3 regions of the Bacillus arachidis genome follow, and region 2 is predicted to be linked to each of the others. Evidence: riboswitches for the same ligand, from Rfam matches in the RefSeq annotation. Region 2 holds a riboswitch; each other region holds the start of a gene.

Region 1 (5,831 bases), 850 kb from region 2:
GCTAAGACCAACTAGCATCTTCACAGTTGGCTGAAACAGTGCATCAATTCTTGCTACTTTCATATTTTTTTCATATACATCTGTTCCTAATTGATGGAATCTTTCTTCATCCGCTTTCTCCTGCACATATGCACGAATAACACGCACGCCTGCAATCGATTCAAGTACTTTATCATTCATATCCCCAAACGCATCTTGCGCAACGGTAAAGCGTTCATGTAACTTCTTCCCATATATATTCATCGCATATGCCATAATCGGCAGGGGAAGAAGCGCCGCAATTGTAAGTTGCCAACTAATTGAAAAGCCCATCATAAAAACAATTGTGAGCATATATAAACTAGAATCAACGAGCGTCAATATCCCAAATCCTGCAGTCATAGCAATCGCCTTTAAATCATTTGTCGCTCTCGCCATTAAATCACCAGTACGATTTTTGTGATAAAAGGTCGGTGTCATTTTGAGCAAGTGTCCCATAAATTTTGAACGCATCGTTTTTTCAAGCACGAATGCCCCGCCAAATAATTGGTGCTGCCATACATACGTGAGTACATATCCAACTATCGTCGTCACGACTAAAATCCAAATATATTTCATAATTACTTCGCTTGTTAAAGACCCTATTTTTATATGATCAATTGTTAAACCGATTACTTTTGGAGGAATTACCTCTACTACATTTACAATTAGAAGCGCTCCAATTGCGATACTGTACCTCTTCCAATGTTCTTTAAAAAACCATGTTAACTTTTGTAATACTGAAAACAATGAAATCTCTCCCTTCTCGATCTTGTTTCAGTCTATCTCTGTTATCCACTATCAAAAGGCCCCACTTTTACATTGCGTAAATTGTACTGTTTCATCATTACATCTCACCTTCCATATTTTTCTTTATCGAAACCATACAAAGTATGGAAACAACCAAAAGTAAAGACAAAAAAGCGCATACCGCCGCTTGACGATATGCGCAAAAACGCATAAAAGCGTACGTTACGAACTACGCAACGTACGCTTTTTTGAAAACAAAAAAGCACTATCTTTCCGTACGGGTTGCGTAATGATATGAATGTTTTCCACCACGTAATACAGCTAAGCCAGTCATATTTACCATTACAATCATTACACACACCTCCTTGTTTTATTTTCCATTTTTAATTTTATAACTTGAGTAACTTTTCTGTCAATTATTTTTTTCATTATTTTACCAAACAAACTTTTATCACAAAAAATGAAAGATATATACTCCCTTTTCAATACTCGAAAAAAATTATCTATCAATAATATTATGATAACCCTATATTCCACTTACAAATAAGGTAAACCCCTTTCAGAAAGAGCATGCAAAATAAAAATCATATAAGAAACCATCCCCATAAATATTTTATTTAAAAAATATCCCCCCCACAATCACCATATACTCACTCTTACAAGTTGCTATTTTAGGAGGACAAATCCTGTTAGAAGCTAATCTACGGCTGTAGATTAGCTTCTTTTTTATATAAATACAAATTGAAAAGCCATTCTTTTTAGTTAGGAAGAGAGCGTCCGGCCATGGATAGAATCGTCAGTGCCTTTTTGCCCCCATGCCAAGCGAGAACAAAAGGAGAAAGCGAGTGGAGATTACCTTTTATTTTCATAGCCACGACTTAAGTGCTTGAAATTGAAATCCCCCCCTTCACTTCATTTAGAGAAGATGGACTTCTCAGTTAAAATGGATACATCTATGTTGGAAAATCAAGTCGGATATATATTCTTTCATTCCCTATTCACTTATCTCATATGCTTTAGGGTTACTACTCATTACCCAATCCATTACATTCTCTAATAAAGATACAGAGTAATTATGTTGTTTTTCTAGATTCAAGCGAGACAAAATATCAAAAATACTTTTTGTATTTTCTTCAATACTCACTGCATCTACAAAATGGACTACATTAGGAGAAACAGTATTCATATATTGAAAATACTGCTTTTGTGGTTCTATAAGCCTTAGATGTTTTTCAAAGTTACTTCGTCTTTGGGTCGTATCATTTTCTTTCCTTTTTCTTAATTCTGTTTCACTTGTAGAAAGATGAATGTAGACACCCGGAAATCCTATCTGTTTCCGTTTCATTTGATTTACATAAAACTCTTTCAAAAACGGTAAAGTTTGTGGAAACTCCCCCTCATAAATCCAGTTATACCAAATGGGCTGAAAGATATCTCCATCAAATAAAACTACATCATACGATTTTAATTTTTCTTGTGCGAGTTGCCATCTTTCAACTTGCCTTTCGAGATACCAATTTTCCGGTTCAGGATTAGGGCGCTGAAATAAGAAATTTACTTCTGGAATCACATAAGCATTGTACAACTCCGCAATCCTTTTACACGTCGTCGTTTTACCAATACCACTGGCACCTTCTAAACAAATTAACGTCATACCGTACCTCCATTTACTAATTACTATGTAATTCTTTTTCCGAAACACGATTTCACTATTACGCTTCAATAGTTTAACACATAAATTAACCGAACTTTTTTTCTAAAAAATGCTCTCTTCTTTTACTAACAAATTGTTCGCTATAGTCTGACTATTACCATATCCATTGACGTATAAAAATACATTTGTTACCCTTGATTATGTTAATTTAATACATAAATCCTCATTCGTATCTCGGTGAGGTAGAGGTTGCAATCATTAAGAGTATCATTTCAGGAGATGTAGTGGCATCGATGAATGAATGGGAAAGGAATGGTTGCCGAAGTAAGACATGCCCACTGTGCATTCTTGCTGGGTCTGCTATTTAATAAATGCAGAACTGTCACAAACAATTTGTTTGTGGAGAGCTATCGAGAGGTATGTCGTGGGTTTCCTATAAGATAGAAAGCACGTAGCGACAATGACACGTGCTTTTTTTGTTTTGTATGAAGCTTACCTTACTTCCTTTTTGGAAGACATACATATCTCCTCGCTTGACTTGGTTATACTAACTTGGGAGGTATTCTTTTATGCAACAAAAAAAATGGGGCTTTTGGGTACTGACAGCATTTGTTGTCGGCAATATGGTTGGCGCTGGTATTTTCATGGTGCCTAGTACATTAGCACAAACAGCAAGCCCACTCGGTGTTACATTAGCTTGGTTAACAACAGGATTTGGTGTTTTAATGCTAGCTCTTGTTTTCGGTAATTTGGCAATTCGTCGTCCTGATTTAACAACAGGACCACAAAGTCATGCATATGCTTTATTCTCATCACCAAAAAAGAAAAAAATGGCTGGTTTCAGCATAGTTTGGGGCTACTGGGTCGCAAACTGGGCAAGTAATGTTGCTATTATTACATCTTTTGCAGGTTATTTATCACTCTTCTTCCCTATTATGAAAGATACACGTATCTTATTTTCAATCGGCTCTTTCGATGTGGAAGTTGGAAAACTGATTACATTCTGCATCTGTTCTTGCTTACTATGGGGAACACATATGATTTTAACAAACGGTGTAAACGGAGCCGGGAAATTAAACTTCCTAGCAACAACAACAAAGGTGACTGGATTCCTTCTATTTATCGTTGTTACTTTGTTTGCATTTCAAGCTTCTAAATTTGGACAATGGTACACACCAATGATTGATAAAGAAGGCGTGTCACATGGACTACTTTCACAAGTAAATTTAGCTGCCCTTACAACACTTTGGGCATTTATCGGTATTGAATCGGCCGTTCTTTTATCAAACCGTGCGAAATCGCCAAAAACGGTAAAACATGCTACTGTAGCTGGCTTATTAATAACTGTTGCCATTTATTTAGGAATTACAATTTTAACAATGGGTGTTCTTCACATTGATAAACTACAAACTTCTGAACGTCCATTAGCTGATGCATTAAATGCTGCAATGGGTCATGGCGGTGGGAAATTAATGGCACTACTTGCCCTTACTTCCCTATTCGGCTCTATCTTAGGCTGGATTTTATTAAGCTCAGAAGTACCGTATCAAGCGGCAAAAGAGGGGTTCTTCCCTTCCTTCTTTGCAAAAACAAATAAAAAAGGGAGTCCTATTTACTCATTACGATTAACAAACATTATGTCACAAGTATTCTTATTCTCAACATTATCAGGGACAATTGCTGAGGCCTATACATTCGTTATTACTGTCTCAACCTTAGCCTACTTAATCCCTTATCTCGTTTCACCGATCTTCCAATTAAAACTTGTTGTAACTGGTGAAACGTATAAAAATGAAATGAGCTCACGAATTATAGATGGTATTGTCGCATTCATTGCCCTTTGCTATGCACTATGGGTTATTAAAACGGGATCCTCAGATATAAAAACATTCCTTCTTGGAATTGGCTTATTTGTAATTGGTTTCGCCTTTTATCCATTAATGAATCGTGATCAAAAAAGAAATAAAAACGAACAAGTTGCTTAAAGCAATTTGTTCGTTTTTATTTTGGTACAAGAAAGAAACCTTTATAATAGATGATAGAGGTGAAAAACATGTCAATTGAAACGCTATGGAGCGATCGCTTTCAAAAACATCTTCAAAACAGCATAATGTATTTTTTCCGGATGATTAGTGGTTTATTGTATAGCTTCATCTTTATCTCGTGTATCGGTGCTTATTATTACGCCAAGTTTTTAAAAACAGCTCCTTCTAAAGGAATCTCATTATTACTCATCACAACTGTACTTACAATCGTTATAACGAGATGTAAGATCCGTACTTTTATCCAAAAGCCTGACGCTGTCTATTTACTGGCACTTGAAGAGAAATTAACACCTTATTTCAAACAATCTCTTTTCTATAATTACGCCATACAGCTTTTCCCATTACTATTTACGTTTCTAATCATTACACCGCTGGCAATACAAACATTACAGACACCTGTTCCATTCTTATGTACGATCTTTTTCATTTTAATGTTAATAAAAGGTTGGAACCTGTATATCAATTGGATATGGCGTGATCAATATAACAGCCAAATCTGGTTCATCATTCGATTCACTTGTAACGCACTGATTCTTTATATGCTCTTTCAGTCCGTATCAGTCGTTCTATTCGGTGCTGTTCTCTTGCTTCCAGCCTTTATACTTATTTATACAGTAAAACAACCAACAAAACGAATTAACTGGGAGTATATCATTGAACAAGAAGAAAAAATGGACATGCACTTTTACCAATTTGCAAGCTTTTTCACTGATGTTCCGCAGCTAAAAAAACAAGTAAAGAAAAGAAAATGGCTAACAAATTGGATAGAACCTATATTACATAAAAACCAATCTACTTTTTTATATTTGAACACTTTATCATTCTTACGTGCAAATGATTATTTTGGAATATACATTCGATTAACTGCCATTGGTTCTTTTATTTTATATTTCGTACCAAATATATTTGTAAAAGGCGCTATTACTTGTTGTCTCTTATATATGACCTCGATGCAACTGCGTTCCTTGTGGAAATATTTTTCGGGAAATACTATTGTGGCATTATATCCGATTGCATCTGAAGAGAGGGTACGTCAATTTCTTATTCTTTTATTTTCATTAGCAGTCGTTCAGCTAGCGGTATTTTCTATTATTATATTCGCTTCACTACAGCAGTTTTTACCTATCCTTTCAACTGTTATAGTCAGCATATTTTTTATTAAATTTATTATCGTACCAAAAACAAAAAAACGAATTTCTTCATCGGAAATTTAAATGAATGATTGTGTATTCTGAATGAAAAAACAGAAAGTGTAGCTAAAGCAGCTACACTTTCTGTTTTTTATTCTCAACAATTAAATAGCAAAACTAACTCTAGAAGATATGTACCTAGGATGATGTATCTTCAATTTATTGAACTACCCC
Region 2 (5,831 bases):
GCTATACCGAATTGGAGAATGATACATGAAAAGAAAAATATTATTCTTACTTACTTTCATATGTTTTGCAGTTCCACTTCAAACAAGTGCCTTCACTTTTGTAGAACTCCCTGTTACATCAAAATCTAAGCAGTGGTATATTGAAGTTGATAAGGCTAAGAATCCTCAAGCACTTCAGTCAAAAGAAGATACGTTTCATACATACAGCTTACTTGTAAAGAATGTCGGAAAAGACGTATCTAACGTATCAGTTGAAATACGTCACAATAACCCAAAATCAAAAGCTGCTTTCAAGCCTTTCAACAAATCTGATATGAGCGTGTCATATAGCCAAACTAGTTTTACAAAAATGAAATTCCCATTATATGAAGACGCTAACTCATTTGACGTAGTGATTAGCTGGGAGGAAAATCAATTTAGTTATAACGGTCACCCAGAAAAAGCAGAAAAGCAATTTACACAAACATTTGTATTCCATGAAGAATAAGCTCTGCCGCTTGGCAGAGCTTACTTATTTTTTGTAAACGTAAATTAATCAAATTGACGAATACTCGGAACAAGTAGTGCGATTACCACTACGACAATTGCTGCAATAGCTAAAATCGTAATCGTCACCGTACCACCAATTATATTCGCCACCCAACCGACAACTACATACCCTAACGGTAATAATGCAAAAGACCCTAACATATCCAGACTTGCTACCCTTCCGAATGCTTCTTCTGGTACAAGTTCTTGCAAACTCGTTTCCCATATTAAACCGAAAATCATAATCCCAAACCCTTCTAATGCCATTAACCCTACTAATCCTGGCGCCCATGAAACGAAAGACATTAGTAAAAGTGACATCCCGCTAATGAGGACACCCCCATAGGCAAGCAATCCTCGTTTATGCCACCTCTGTCTCCCGCCAAAAATAAGAGCTGCCACAACAGCCCCCGCTCCAGAACATGCCATTCCAATCCCATAGACAAACGGTTCAAACTGATGATGTACATTAAATAGCCAAGGGATTAATACAACGATAATTCCTGCGTGGCAAATATTAATAAATGAAAATGCTAAAATTGTAATCCAAAGCCATGGATGGCTTTTTAATACAACAATCCCTTCTGTAAAATCTTTTTTGAAATTCATTTTTTGATTTGTTTGTTCCTGTACTTTTTTAGCTGTTACATCTTTTAAAAACAATAAACAAATAAAAGACAACAAATAAGTCAATGCATCTAAACCAAACCCAATTCCCGCTGATGCAACCGAAACAATAAGACCACCAAGCGCTGGACCTATTAAACGAACACCTTGATTACTCATTTGTGTTAATGCGTTAGCCGCATTCCGAATTTCCGGTACAAAGACCCTTGCTCTCACTGCTGCATATGCCGGTTGAAATAACCCATCCATTAGTCCATATATTGCCACTAGCACATATAAAATCGTGATTGTTAAAGTATCTGTAAACATAAGCACCGCAAGGGTTATCATCAATATGCATCGAACAATATCGGTAAATAACATTAGCTTAACTCGATTTATACGATCAACGATTAACCCCGAAAACGGTAAGACAAGAATATTCGGTAGCATATACATAGCCATCGTCGTTCCCATAACAACTGTTGATCCAGTCAATGTATATACGACTACTGGAAGAATTACCATTGTAATAGAACTTCCTAGAACGGAAAGAAGTTGCCCGATCCATAAGAAAGTAAAATGGCGTGATTTTGTAACAGGCAACAATAAATTACTTACATAACTCCCCTTATTTTCTGTTTGCACCTCTCCTTGCATATGTATCCCCTTCCTTTAAACATCTTCCTTCTTTTTCCTTTTATTATACATTTAATTTTCTCTTTTTTCTAATAATTAAGTCTTTAGATATGTAAACTACTAATATTTCGATTTATACTAAATTCAATTCATAAAATATACTATACAGAACTACACTGTATAATTGATATAGGGGCAATAAAACAACTATATAGAACCACTATCACCCCTTACCTCCCAATAGTTTCCAACATATTTCTAATCATCTACTTACACCGAACAATTCAATTATGCCAGTATACATAAACCATATAACCGAAAATGAATATACTTAATTTTCAAAATATTATTAAAGCACTTGATTTCCTAAAATATTTTAATTATTATAAAACAAATGTTACCAAATAACTTCATAAACCAAACACTCTCGCCCAAAACGTGAGATAGAGGTTGCAGTGCTTATAAGTATTCTAGAGGAGACACAGAGATGTCAATGAGTTTAGAAGAAAGGAAGTATTGCCGAAATTGATAAGTTTCTCTGCATTTATCAATTGGGGCTGTTTTCGAATAGAAACAGAACTGTCATATATACAGACGTGTATATATGAAGAGCTATCTACAAAAAAGAGATATCATGCTTTATATGATATTCTTTTTTGGCGGTTTTTTTATTAGCTCCTTTTTCTGTTTCCCTTTTCCTGTAACAGCACCATCCTCACTTATTTGAGATGGTGTTTTTTTGTTTTTCTTTCCGGTAACTACAGGAATATTTAGGGACTTATACATCTCTTTTATATGTTTTTACACCTTTCCTGATCAATTAATAAAAATGGATGAAAGAAGGAATTTGTAATGGAAACGATTGTTCAAAAATTCGGTGGTACTTCTGTTGGAAGTATTCAGCGCATTCAACATGTAGCAAATTTAATTATTGAAGAATATGAACGAGGACACGGTGTTGTTACAGTTGTCTCTGCAATGGGAAAAAGTACAGATGAACTCGTTACACTTGCTACCGCTATTACCGAAAATCCGAGTAAACGTGAAATGGATATGCTTTTAACAACTGGTGAACAAGTTACCATTTCTTTATTAACAATTGCACTGCAAGCAAAAGGGTACGACGCTATTTCACTAACTGGTTGGCAAGCTGGTATTACTACAGAATCTGTGCATAGTAGCGCACGGATTACTGATATTAATACAGAACGTATTCAATCACATCTACAAGAAGGAACAATTGTAATTGTCGCTGGTTTTCAAGGACGAAGCGAAGAAAACGAAATTACAACACTTGGCCGCGGTGGTTCTGATACAACTGCTGTTGCATTAGCAACGGCGCTGAAAGCGAAAAAATGCGACATTTACACAGACGTAACAGGTGTATACACGACTGATCCACGAGTTGTAAAAGACGCATATAAATTAGATGAAATTTCTTATGATGAAATGTTAGAACTCGCAAATCTCGGCGCTGGTGTACTACACCCACGTGCTGTTGAATTCGCAAAAAATCATAATGTAATTTTAGAAGTTCGTTCAAGTATGGAACAAGAAAACGGAACAATTGTAAGGGGAGAATGTAACATGGAACAACAATCGATCGTTAAGGGTATTGCATTTGAAGATAATATTACACGCGTAACAATTAAAGGATTAGAACAAGGATCGCTTTCAACTGTTTTCTCTACATTAGCTAAAGCCCATATTAATGTTGATATTATTATTCAAAGTATTACAAATGAAGGTACTGTTCATTTGTCTTTCTCAATTCACTCAAATGACTTACGAGAAACATTAGAAGTATTAGAACAAAATCAAGAAGCACTTCACTATGAGTCTGTAGAATATGAAAATCATCTAGCTAAAGTATCAATTGTTGGATCTGGTATGGTATCTAATCCAGGTGTTGCTGCTAGTATGTTCTCTACATTAAAGAATGAAAATATTCATATTAAAATGGTAAGTACATCTGAAATTAAAGTATCTGTTGTCATTGATCGCCTTAATTTAGTAGATGGTGTAGAAGCACTTCATCAATCATTTATGGCAAAAATTGCACCTATGGTACAAATGAATTAATTTGATTATCAAAATAACAACAAGGAATATTTCTTTGTTGTTATTTTTTCATCTAGCAAAATAGTATTATGTTACACTATTACATGTGAAATATTTTCCAAATATCTTTCTAACAGATTCGAAAAACATGTAAAGGTGGATCCATAATGAGAACAGAAAAAATCCTTTTAGTTGATGATGAACAAGGCATATTAGATATGTTAGTACTTACACTAAAGAAAGAAAACTTCACGCATATAACAACAGCTATAAATGGAGCCGAAACGTTGAACCTCATTAAAGGCCGTCCATTTGATATCATCTTACTCGATGTGATGCTACCCGATATAGACGGATTTGAACTATGTAGACAAATCCGCAATTACACAAATACTCCTATTTTATTTGTAACAGCCCGCTCTAGCGATTTAGATAAATTAACAGGACTAGGAATTGGCGGGGATGATTACATAACAAAACCATTTAATCCTTTAGAAGTTGCTGCCCGAATCAATGTCCAATTACGTAGACAAAATATGATACAAGAACATCGCCATGAAGAAAATTTGAACCTACATTTTGAATCCTTTTCTCTATATCCAAGCGAGGGACTGATAACAGTAAACGGTGAATCTGTCCATTGCACTGCTAAAGAACTAGAATTACTTACATTCTTATGCACACATCCAAATCGAATTTTTACTGCTGAACAATTGTACGAACAAGTATGGGGACTGACTTCCATAGGTGATGATAAAACAGTAGTAATGCATATTTCCAAATTACGTAAAAAAATAGAAGCAGATCCTAAATCCCCTATATACATTGTAAATTTGAGAGGAATTGGCTATAAATTTATCCCGCATACTAAGGAGCAACAAAAATGAAAATTGGTTTCAGGCTAGGCTTTCATTTTATTCGTAGTTTATGTATCGGTACTTTTTTTATGGGTATTTTTATGGCCATTTTTATGGAAGGCATACTACCTCTTATCGGAATAAACAAAGATAACAAAGACACGGAAGCTCTTATTGTTTTTTGCCTCTTTGTATGTACTCTTATTTTGGGCGCTATTTTGTATGGATGGCATATCGGCAAACCTTTATTTCGAATGATTTCTTGGATTAACCAACTAGCAGAAGGTTCTTATGTGATACCAGAAAGTACAAAACAAATGTACAAGAAAAAAACAGGGAAGTTAAAAGGACCTTATCGCTTATATAAAGACGTCTTTCTAAATATAGAACATTTAACAAATAGATTACGAGAAATAGAGAATGAACGGGAACAACTTGAGAAAATGAAACGGGAATGGATGGCAGGAATCTCTCATGATCTCAAAACGCCGCTTACCTATATTACAGGATACAGTGCACTTATGCTATCGCCAGATCATACTTGGAGCCAAGAAGAAAAAGAGAATTTCTTGCAAGAAATTCAGCAAAAAGGAAATCATATGAAAGAATTAATTGAAGACTTAAATCTCTCTTTCCGTCTTCAAGATTCACAGATTCCTTTAAAAAAAGAGGAAGTAAATATTGTTGAATTTACCAGAAGATTAATAGCTGACATAACAAATGACCCACGCTCTCAGCACTATCATTTTAGTTTTCAAGCAGATGAAACAAACATAATAATTCCGATTGATACAAAATTATTCCACCGTTCTTTACAAAACTTGTTTATGAACGCCATTTTACACAATCCTGCGGAAACAAAAATCCATACCTCTATTCTATTACAAGAAGATATACATATTACAATAGAAGATACAGGTGCCGGTATGGATGAACTAACCGTTCAAAACTTATTTAAACAATATTATCGCGGAACAACCACAAATGTTTCAAGCGAGGGCACAGGTCTCGGAATGACAATTGCTCATAAAATTATAACAGCACATAGTGGAACGATTCATGTAACGAGTGAAATCGGTAAAGGCTCAAAAATTCATATTATACTCTCAAACCGATAGTCTTATTGTAAGGGCATTATTA
Region 3 (5,831 bases), 270 kb from region 2:
GTCCCGCATAACGCATTGCCGCTGGAAAAACACTTAAAAAGACACGATCACTCGGATAATAATTTTTCAACAGCACTTCATAACTTTCCATACGCACATCAGCTGGAATATCATCTGATTTCGTTTCACCAACAAGCGGATTCAAAAATAAGCCGTCTACAATTTCCAGTGCAGACTTTTGAATATACTCATGTGCACGGTGGACAGGGTTTCTTGTTTGAAAACCTACTACCGTTTTCCAACCTCGCTTTTTAAATTCTGCACGAGTTTCGCTTGGATCTAAGTGATAAGAAGCAAACTTATCATTTTTAAAACGCTTTACAAGCGTGATTGTTCCTCCAACATAAATATTCGGTCTATCATATAATTTTTTCACACCTGGATGGGCAATATCAGTGGTTTTATAGACAAGCAACGCTTCTTGCTCTTTATCCGGTGTAAAAATATCTTCTATTTGAATGGAACCATACGTGATTCCCTCTTTGACAAGACGAACCTCTTCACCAATTTTTAATTGCTTCGCCTTTGCTTCCGTTATTGGTAGTGTGATAGGGATACTCCATACACTCCCGTTTACTAGGCGCATTGTTTCTATTACAGATTGATAATCCTCTTTCCCTAAAAATCCTGTAAGGGGGCTATAACCACCTACTGCAAGAAGCTCTAAATCACTTAAAGCCATTTGGTCTAATTCAATTTCTTTTGTAACTCCCTTGATTTCATAGGATTCATCAAAGCGATTTACTAATATGTTTGTTTTACTCATTTTCCTGTCCGCCTCTTTCACATATATTTAAAAGTGCTTAAATTCTTATTGATAATGAAGGCCACATTCCGTTTTCGACTTTCCAGCCCATCGTCCGTCCCTGGAATCTGCTCCTTCTCCAATAGGCAATGTACATTTTTCACAACCTATACTTGGATACCCAACGTCGTGCAGCGGATTATACGGTAAATGATGCTTAAATACGTAACGCCACACTTCCTTCCACGTCCAATGAATGAGTGGACAAATTTTAATAGATTGAAAGCGATGATCTTGATTGATAAATCTTGTATGTTTACGTGTTTCAGATTGTTCCCTTCTTAGTCCTGATATCCAAGATTTCCCACTTGATAAAGACTCTTCCAGCGGTAAAACTTTTCTTAATTTACAACAAAGATTGGGATTATGCTCCCACAGATTATCCCCATGCTCCTTTGCTTGCTCTTCAAGCGTTAGCGAGGGTTGTTTTTCAGTAATTTTGAGATTTGGAAACCTTTCGCGCACTCGCTTAATTAAATCGTATGTTTCTTGAAAATGAACGTTTGTATCCAAAAATACAACGTTTGCAGATGGATTTACTTGATTTATAAGATGTAGTAACACCATCCCCTCTACACCAAAGCTACATGCGTATACAATATCATCCTCATAATGTTTATAAGCCCATTCTAATACTTGTAATGCTCCCTTCGTTTCATCTTCCTCAGAAAAAGAAACGAAATCCTCTTTCCACGTTTCATACGTCAGCATGTTATTTCCCCCTATAACACAAAAAGACGGTTTTAACCTAATAAAATAGATTAAAACCGCCTCTAGTTTTTCTAGTCAGCGCTTTTTACTTTAAGCGTACTTTTTCACTTTTCTCAAGCTGAATCACTTTTCCATCTTGCACAACAATTGTAATGGAACCATATTTCATACCTGCAAGCATCGTTTGAATTTTCTCAGCTACTTCGTCAAAATGTCCACGTACTCCCACGAACAGCCCCCCTTTTTATTCATAAAAAAAATCTTTTCCATTTCGAAAAGACTGTTCGGTAATATATTTTACCTTATCTTTCAAAATGGATGCCATTTTGCTGGACTTAGCACCTTGCTTTCATAAGCAGGTTGCTGAGCTTCGTAGGGCCAGTTCCCTCCGCTTCTCTTGATAAGCTTTGTATCTGTATTTTATCATAATTCTGATTTTTTTCAATCCTAGTTTTCCGATATATTTTATATTTTTTCTTTTTTAAAGGAGTTGCTCAGTCTAAGCAACTCCTTCTTATTGATTACACAAGCTCTTTTATGTGTATGCGATCGTTCCCAATTATATTTTCATATGTTTCACGTTCAACAACAACTTGCGACGCTCCATCTTTTGCAAATACTACAGCTGGTCTACGAATGCGATTATAATTGTTCGCCATAGAATATCCATATGCTCCTGTACAAGAAATTGCTAACAGATCTCCTGGAGCAACTTGCGGCAATTCTATATCCCAAATAAGCATATCCCCACTCTCACAACACTTTCCAGCAATCGAAACAACTTCTTCAGCCGCTGCTTTCCCTCGATTTGCTAACATCGCCTCATAACGCGCTCCATATAAAGCTGGTCTTAAATTATCTGTCATTCCACCATCGACTGACACATATTTACGAATACCAGGAATATTTTTTACAGCTCCTACTGTATAAATTGTTGTTCCCGTATCCCCAACGATACTACGACCTGGTTCAATCCATATTTCAGGAAGGGGATAATTATTTCGTGTAAATTGTTCTCTCACTGCATCAGTGACAGCATGCACATATGTTTCAAGTGTAAGTGGTGTATCAGCTTCCGTATATCGAATCCCAAAACCTCCACCGACGTTTAACACCGTTACAACATAACCAGTCTGTTCTCTTATTTCTTCTAAAAAGTTATACAATACTTCAATCGCCCGAACAAATCCTGCTGTTTCAAAAATTTGTGACCCAATATGCGAATGAATGCCTAACACATTATAATTTGATTTTCCTAACGCTATTTGAATTGCCTGCATTGCCTGGCCAGTAGAAACCCCAAAACCAAATTTCGAATCATCTTGCCCTGTTGTAATATATTCATGCGTATGTGCCTCTACCCCAGGTGTAACTCGAATTAATATATTTACAATTTTTCCATACTGCTGTGCTAAATCATGTAATACTTCCATTTCAAAGAAATTGTCTACTACAAAGCATCCAATATCTGCTTGTAGTGCCATTATGATTTCTTCTTCCGTCTTATTATTACCATGAAAATGAATGCGCGATGCAGGAAAGCCCGCCTGCAGAGCAGTATACAATTCACCGCCAGAAACAACATCTAACGACATATTTTCTTCACGAGCTACTCGGCACATCTCCATGCACAAGAACGCTTTACTTGCATACGCTACTTGATAAGAGAATCCACTTTCCTGGAAAGCACGATGAAACGCGTGACATTTTTCACGAATAGAAGCCTCATCGTATACATAAAGTGGTGTTCCATATTGTTTAGCTAGTTGCGTTGTATCGCATCCTCCAATTTCTAAGTGTCCTTGCTCATTGATTCGGCTTGTGCCGTGTAAATACATTTGAATTCCTCCCTTATTCCCTCTACAACTTATAACCCCAGTCTTCTATTCATTGCAGCACGCTTTTGGATAAACAAAAAACGCGCGGAACAATGTTCACACGCGTTTCTTATTAGGAATCATATATCATGAAAAAATAAACGAGTTGTTATCTTCTCAAATAAGAAACCGCATCAACATCTCCAAATAGCTCTCCATAAAATAAAATTTTATGACAGTACTACATTTATTCAATGTAGTCCCAATATATGAATGATGTGGTCAATCTTATATTTCGGCAATAGTCCCTTTCAATCTATGATCACAGATTCCACTAAATCTCCCATAGCTTACTCTTTCCTATCGCGGCCTCTACCTTTGAGAGTAGATGAGGTAATACTATTTAATTTTCAAACAGCTTATATTGGTATTAACAATACCAAACGAATAATTTATTTGTCAAACAATTTTTTACATTAATTTTTTACAATTTAATTTCGTATCATTCGGCAAGCGCTTTATATCTATTTTTTTCACAGTCCATTCTCCCTCATCATTATCAAACGTAATTCTTATTTTTTCAAATGGCGGAAGCACCTTTCCCCTTTTAACTTCATATTTTGTCACTTCAATTACAGCTTGAAATACATATGTACCACTATAAATTTTTTTTAAACTCACGATTTTGGGACAATCATATGGCTTTAGTTTTCCATAATTCTTTTCAATCGCAGCATTTATTTTTGGAAACAATACAGAATAGAGTGCATCCTCCATTAAAGGTACATCATATTGTGCCGCAATCGCTGCTGGAGAAGAAAATAATATAAAAACACTACATAACGCTAAACAAAGTAACTTTTTCATTACAACCTCCATATCCTTACGCAACGTTTTCATCCCATTATTTTAATCAATGGATCAGCATCCATGAATTAAAGTTTCATTTTATTTTCTCCCACTTCTCTTTTTCTACTCGATTATTACAAAAATCATCCACAATCCGCTTTGTTCTCGTATAATAGTACACATAGTATAATAATCATAATCATATAGGGCTGTTCGTATATATAGTGAAACTTCTATTCAGTAAGGTACAATCACTATAACTGTCATAAGTATAGGAGAGGAGTATATTATGTTACAACATTTGTTCCCAAAATTACGATTTGCACTTGTTGCAGTCGTTTTATTATGGATCAAAACATATATTGTGTACAAGCTAGCCTTCGATATTAAAATTGATAGCTTCTTCGAAGAAATGATGCTTTTGTTTAATCCAATTGCTTCATTGCTTTTATTTTTTGGTCTAGCTTTATTAGCATCAAAATATCGAAATCGAATTATTATTGGAATAAGCTTTTTGCTGTCATTTATTTTATTTGGAAATGCAATGTTTTATGGATTTTATAATGACTTTGTCACATTTCCTGTTCTATTCCAAACAAATAACATGGCTGATTTAGGAACAAGTATTAAAGAACTATTTACGTACAAAACATTACTTCTATTTGCAGATGCGATGATCTTAATTTTTATTTCACGTAAGTTCCCGAACTTTTGTGATAACACACCACTGTCCCGCTCTGAAAAACGAACCTTTTTTAGTGGTGTAACAGCTCTATTAGCATTGCAAGTTATTGTTTCTGTCATTCATAAGCCACAGTTATTTTCACACTCTTTTGATCGTCAAACTGTTGTGAAAAATCTAGGTTTATACACGTATCACCTATTTGACATTACACTTCAGTCTAAATCTTCTGCAGAGCGTGTATTTGCAAGTGGAGACGGTTTTTCTGAAATTAAAAACTATGTGAATTCAAAAGATAAACAAGTTGATAAAAATTTATTCGGGGCTGCAAAAGGAAAGAACGTCATTTTAATTTCAATGGAATCCACACAAAATTTTGTTATCAACAAAAAAATAAATGGAAAAGAAATTACTCCATTTTTAAATCAATTTATAAAAGATAGTTATTACTTCGATAACTTTTATCATCAAACTGGACAAGGAAAAACATCCGATGCCGAATTTATTGTAGAAAATTCATTATACCCATTAGACCGCGGCTCTGTATTCTTTACGCATGCAAAAAATGAATACACAGCAACTCCTGAACAGTTAAAAAAATACGGATATTATTCCGCTGTATTCCATTCAAATGATAAAACCTTTTGGAATCGGGATGTAATGTATCCAGCACTCGGATACGATCGTTATTTTAACCTCAATGATTATACAGGAACAGAACAAATGTCTGTTGGTTGGGGACTAAAAGATAAAGAGTTCTTTGAACAATCGATTTCAAAGCTTAAATCCTTGCCACAACCGTTTTACACAAAATTTATTACATTAACAAATCATTTCCCATTTCTTTTAAATCCAGAAGATCAATATATTAATGAGTATAATTCTGAGAGTGGTGTATTCAATCGTTATTTCCCAACCGTTCGCTATACAGACGAAGCTCTTAAACTATTTATCAATCGATTAAAAG

What was found. Region 2 has a riboswitch for lysine ahead of QRY57_RS10250 (aspartate kinase). Riboswitches for the same ligand answer to the same signal wherever they lie in the genome.
Region 1: it holds a riboswitch for lysine, as region 2 does, so the genes downstream of both, QRY57_RS06060 (amino acid permease) here and QRY57_RS10250 (aspartate kinase) in region 2, are expected to answer to the same signal.
Region 3: it holds a riboswitch for lysine, as region 2 does, so the genes downstream of both, lysA (diaminopimelate decarboxylase) here and QRY57_RS10250 (aspartate kinase) in region 2, are expected to answer to the same signal.

The regions. Positions count from the first base shown of each region.
Region 1 is NZ_CP127376.1:858,744-864,574, reverse strand. It holds gene QRY57_RS06070 (ABC transporter ATP-binding protein) at 1-768, opposite strand, end outside; gene QRY57_RS06065 (AAA family ATPase) at 1,763-2,422, opposite strand; lysine riboswitch at 2,658-2,840, shown strand; gene QRY57_RS06060 (amino acid permease) at 2,992-4,407, shown strand; gene QRY57_RS06055 (ABC transporter permease) at 4,476-5,681, shown strand.
Region 2 is NZ_CP127376.1:1,710,873-1,716,703, reverse strand. It holds gene QRY57_RS10260 (YozF family protein) at 26-487, shown strand; gene QRY57_RS10255 (MFS transporter) at 532-1,794, opposite strand; lysine riboswitch at 2,210-2,396, shown strand; gene QRY57_RS10250 (aspartate kinase) at 2,626-3,855, shown strand; gene QRY57_RS10245 (response regulator transcription factor) at 4,002-4,721, shown strand; gene QRY57_RS10240 (sensor histidine kinase) at 4,718-5,809, shown strand.
Region 3 is NZ_CP127376.1:1,440,886-1,446,716, reverse strand. It holds gene sat (sulfate adenylyltransferase) at 1-766, opposite strand, end outside; gene QRY57_RS08870 (phosphoadenylyl-sulfate reductase) at 812-1,516, opposite strand; gene QRY57_RS08865 (YezD family protein) at 1,602-1,745, opposite strand; SAM riboswitch class I at 1,816-1,923, opposite strand; gene lysA (diaminopimelate decarboxylase) at 2,038-3,354, opposite strand; lysine riboswitch at 3,534-3,716, opposite strand; gene QRY57_RS08855 (DUF3888 domain-containing protein) at 3,805-4,200, opposite strand; gene QRY57_RS08850 (LTA synthase family protein) at 4,472-5,831, shown strand, end outside.